One region of the Novosphingobium sp. TCA1 genome, then DNA from elsewhere that is predicted to be linked to it. Evidence: predicted binding sites of a transcription regulator. Region 1 holds the regulator's gene; the other holds the start of a gene.
The links. The regulator LexA, encoded in region 1, represses DNA repair genes until DNA is damaged. The targets are predictions, from matches to a motif close to GTTCCNCNCTTGTTCT.
Positions count from the first base shown of each region.

Region 1 (2,200 bases):
TGCGTCCGGCCCTGGAGGCGTGGGGCGCCCGGATCGAATTCTGGCGCATCGCGATCAAGCCGGGCAAGCCGCTTCTGATCGCAACACGCAATCGCGGCGCGCGCAGGCAACTTGTCATCGGATTACCCGGCAATCCCGTGTCCAGCCTCGTAACCGCCTACCTTTTCATGCTTCCCGTGCTCCGCGCCCTCCTCGGCGCCGCCGATCCCCTGCCCCGGAAAATCACGATACGCCTCGCCGAGCCGCTGAAACCCGGCGGTGCGCGGCGGGAATTCCTAAGAGCCCGGTGGGATGGCGAAACGGTTCGAGCGCTGTCCCTTCAGGATAGCGGGGCGCTCTCGTCCCTGGCTGCAAGCAATGTTCTGATCGACCGCCCGGCTCACGCCCCCGCTGCCCTTGCCGGAGACGATGTTCAGGTATTCTTGCTCCAAAATGGCGGTATTGCTTGACTATACCCGGTTCGTTGCATAATTGTTCCCTCATTGTTCGCAGGTAAGTCGCTGAAAGGCGAAATGCGCTGACGGACGGCCCGGCGGGCGGAATCAGGTCCAAGTGCCGCAGAACACATGAGGCTAAGCAGATGTTGACGCGCAAGCAGCACGAATTGCTCCGGTTCATCCAGGTCCGGCTTGAGGAAAGCGGCATTTCCCCCAGTTTCGAGGAAATGAAGGAAGCGCTGGACCTCAAGTCCAAGTCGGGTGTCCACAGACTGATCTCGGCGCTCGAAGAACGCGGCTTCATCCGGCGCCTTCCCAACCGCGCCCGCGCGCTGGAGGTTCTTCGCCAGCCCGAAGATGCAAACCCCAAGCCTGCCAAGGCCACGCCCGCGACACCTGCGCGAGAAGCGACTACGCGCGCTCCTGCGGTCGGTGTGCCCGCCAACGACGTCATCGAAATTCCGCTTCATGGCCGGATCGCCGCAGGCGTTCCCATCGAAGCTCTGGAAGGCCAGTCCTCGCTTCCGGTTCCGGCGGCGCTGCTGGGCTCGGGCGATCATTATGCTCTGGAAGTTTCAGGCGATTCCATGGTGGAAGCCGGCATTCTCGATGGCGACTTCGCACTGGTGAAGCGCACCAACACGGCGCGGGACGGCGAGATCATCGTCGCTCTCATCCGCGGTGAGGAAGCCACGCTGAAATACTTGCGCCGCGAAGGCGGAATGATCCGGCTCGATCCGGCGAACGGGGCCTATGAACCCCAGATCTACGGGCCGGACGAAGTGGAGGTTCAGGGCAAACTCGCAGGCTTGCTCCGCCGCTATCACTGATGGGTGTCACTGGGAGGCGCCAGTGTCGTCTCCCTTGCCCAGGACGCCCTTTCCACTTGGTTTGCGAAGGGTCGAAAGGTCCTCGACCGCCACCATCCATGATCGCCTTGTGTTTCGCTCACCGACTTGACCGTCCGGGGTCCGACAGAAATCGCAAGGCCGCCTGTTCGATCCAGCAACCGGCGATCGGCCTTTAGCCATCTTGGCCGACAGGAGCCGGGAAGGCGCCGATCGGCGATAACCACATCTGCACGTGCGCAGGCCTTGGCCAATTGCTCTTCCGGCACGATACTGCGCCCCCGGGCAATCAGAAGATGTGTGACTTTCCCGGGACTGTTCAGGGCGACTGCACAGAAATCCTGATTGCACCGTGTACCGGAACTATTCCGCACCGCTTGCGGTCTCTGCGAAAGACCTGCCGCCTCCATGATGTTCTCCAGGGCATAGTCGCTGGAACTGTCGCGAAGCATGGCGATGCGGCCGTTGCCGGGATCGACCCATGCCACATGACGGCCATCGCCTGAGACCATGATGTCCGGCGCCTGCATCACCAGCAGCACCAGTAGTCCAGCCATGATCGGCAGCAGCCCCCAGAGACGGAATGTGCCGTTCCAAAGCCCAAGCCATAGACCGCCCGCCACGAAGAGCAGGAAGTGCCCTCCGCTCATTCCGGGCGTGACGATCACCGCGCCGGGGCGCGCTGCCACGAATCGGGCAATTTCAAGCAAGGCATCGATGGCGTGGGCAGCGAGCCACCAGACCGGCGCGCCCAATCCCACAATGTCGAGCGCCAGCGCCAGGGCGATCAGCGGCATGATCGCCAGTGTGGTCAACGGAATTGCAACGAGGTTCGCAAAAGCACCATAAAGTCCGGCCCGATGAAAATGGAAGAGGCCGATCGGCATCAGGACGATTTCGATAGCAATCCCGGTT
Region 1 covers NZ_BLJH01000006.1:28,157-30,356, forward strand. Annotated here, with positions in the region: gene NTCA1_RS09430 (molybdopterin molybdotransferase MoeA) at 1-449, shown strand, start outside; gene lexA (transcriptional repressor LexA) at 581-1,267, shown strand; gene NTCA1_RS09440 (ComEC/Rec2 family competence protein) at 1,261-2,200, opposite strand, start outside.

Region 2 (2,200 bases), on a different contig from region 1:
GCCTTCGGCTCAGGATCCATCTCGCCGCCGACACCGCCGGTTTTTGGGAGGAATGGATCCTGAACCAAGTTCAGGATGACGTCTGTTTGGAGGACTTCCGTGGCGCCCTGACACCAAGGCCGCCCTCAATTCACCGCCTCACCCCATCAAACGCGGCACCGAGACCGAGAACACGTCGAAGTGCGCGTCGGGATGCTCGGCCTGGCCGTCGCGCGGGGCCTGGCGTACTTGCACCACGCCGTTCTTGCCGAAGCCGTCCACCACCGGGCGCCCGGCATCGCGGCTCAGCCAGAGGCGCAGGAGGTGGCGCTTGCGCTGCGGCTCGGGCCAGTCCCAGAACGTGGTGCGGGCATGGAGCGCGGCATAGTTGGACAGCCACTGGATGTCGCCGGGGCGGAAATCCATCTCGATGGCCATGCCTTCCTCGTAAGTGATCGTGTCGAAGAGTTCGAGCACCTCGATCTGCTCCGGCGTCAGCTTGGGCACGCCTTCGTATTCCTGCGCGGTCAGGATGTAGAGCGAGCCCGCGTACATCGAGAACACCCCGTCCACGAGGCTGACGATCGGCGAGGTATAGGTATCCGCAGGCGCATTGTGGTCCTGGCGGCGCCAGTCCCAGTGGAACGGCTCCAGCAGCAGCGGCGCCAGGTCCGGGCGGCGGCGCAGGATCTCGTTATAGATCTCCGCGCCGGAAACGAGGCAGGACAGCCCGCCCTCCTTGGCCGGACGCAGGCACATCAGCGCGACGATGTCCGAGCTGTCGGAGTGATAGACCAGCTTGTCGCGCACCTTGGAGGAGAGCGCGGTGGGATCGTCCATGGTCTTGTCGCTGGTGGCATAGACGTGGTCGATCAGGTCGCCCATCTCGTTCTGGCGGATCGGATCGCCCATGTGCAGGCCGAGGATGTAGTAGATCGCGCTGGACAGCGCGTCCGAATAGAGCTGGGTGCGAAGCCCGCGCACCAGCACGAAGCCCCGCCCGTAATCGACATCCCCGCCCCAGGATTTCACCGCATCCGCACAGGCGAGCAGCGGAAAGTCCTCGGCGGTGACGGTGCGCAAGTCCGGGTTCTCGGCCAGGAAGCGGGCGCCCAGCGTTTCCAGTTCCCGCACCTGTTCGTCGGACAGCATGTAGATCCACTCGTCGGTCGCGGCCAGCCGGTCCCCCCGCCAGGCAGCGGCAGTGGTGACGGGCGGGACGGCCTCCAGCGGCGCGGGAGCGGAACTGGCCATGCTTCGTGAGTCCTTCTTTTGGGTCTGTAGCTATGCGCCGGACCCTAGGCGGAATACCGCAGGCTGACTTGGCGCGCGATGCCCGAAACCTTTCTCCCATGCGCATCCCGACCAGAACCGGACTGCGATTGCATGAGACAGGAATAGAACATAAAAGGAACATATGTTCGATTCGAGTCGCTTCAAACGTGCCGCAAGCCTCGTGCAGGCCTCTCCGAAGGGCTGGCCGGACGCACCTTTGCAGCAGGACGGCGTGCATGAATTCTATGCTGCCAAAGGGTCAGCACAAGGGCTTGGGCAAGAGCAGGACAGCTCTGCCCCGCTCGCGCTGGCGCTGCTCTGTGCGGTTCAGGCCTGCCGGGCGGGAGAGCCGCTGCTCTGGCTGAGGCTGGCGAAGGGAAAGCAGGCCCAGCAACGCCCTTATGCCCAACGCCCTTATGCCCCCGGCCTTGTCGAACTGGGCATCGATCCCGCCGCGATGGTGCTGATGCGCCTGCCCGATCTCCAGAGCCTGCTGCGCGCGGGCGTGGACTGCGTGCGGCACGGCAGCGCGGGCGCGGTGATCCTGGAGATGGACGGCCGCGCCCCGGCTTTCGACCTTACCGCCTCCCGGCGGCTCACACTGGCGGCGGAGCAGAGCGGCACCATGGTTCTGATCGTGCGCAGCGGCGCCGATCCCGCGCCCAGCGCCGCCCATACCCGCTGGCAGGTCGCCAGCGCGCCCTCGCTGCCCCTGCCCGCCAATGCACCGGGAGGACCGGTCTTCGACGTGACCCTGCTGCGCCAGCGCGGCGGGCGGGAGGGGCTCAACCTGCAAGTGGAATGGAACCGTGAGCGAGGCACCTTCCAAGACCCGACATTTGGCCGCGCGCCGCTATCTGGCGGTCGTCCTGCCCTTCCTGCCGTCCGAACGGGCGATGCGGGAAGGCGCAGCGCCGCCTGACGCGGCCTTCGCCCTCATCGCGAA
Region 2 covers NZ_BLJH01000016.1:95,396-97,595, reverse strand. Annotated here, with positions in the region: gene NTCA1_RS17805 (TauD/TfdA family dioxygenase) at 139-1,233, opposite strand; gene NTCA1_RS17800 (ImuA family protein) at 1,397-2,176, shown strand; gene NTCA1_RS17795 (DUF6504 family protein) at 2,064-2,200, shown strand, end outside.
Region 2: NTCA1_RS17800 (ImuA family protein) is a predicted target of LexA. The motif match lies at 1,379-1,394, and genes of this name have one in related genera.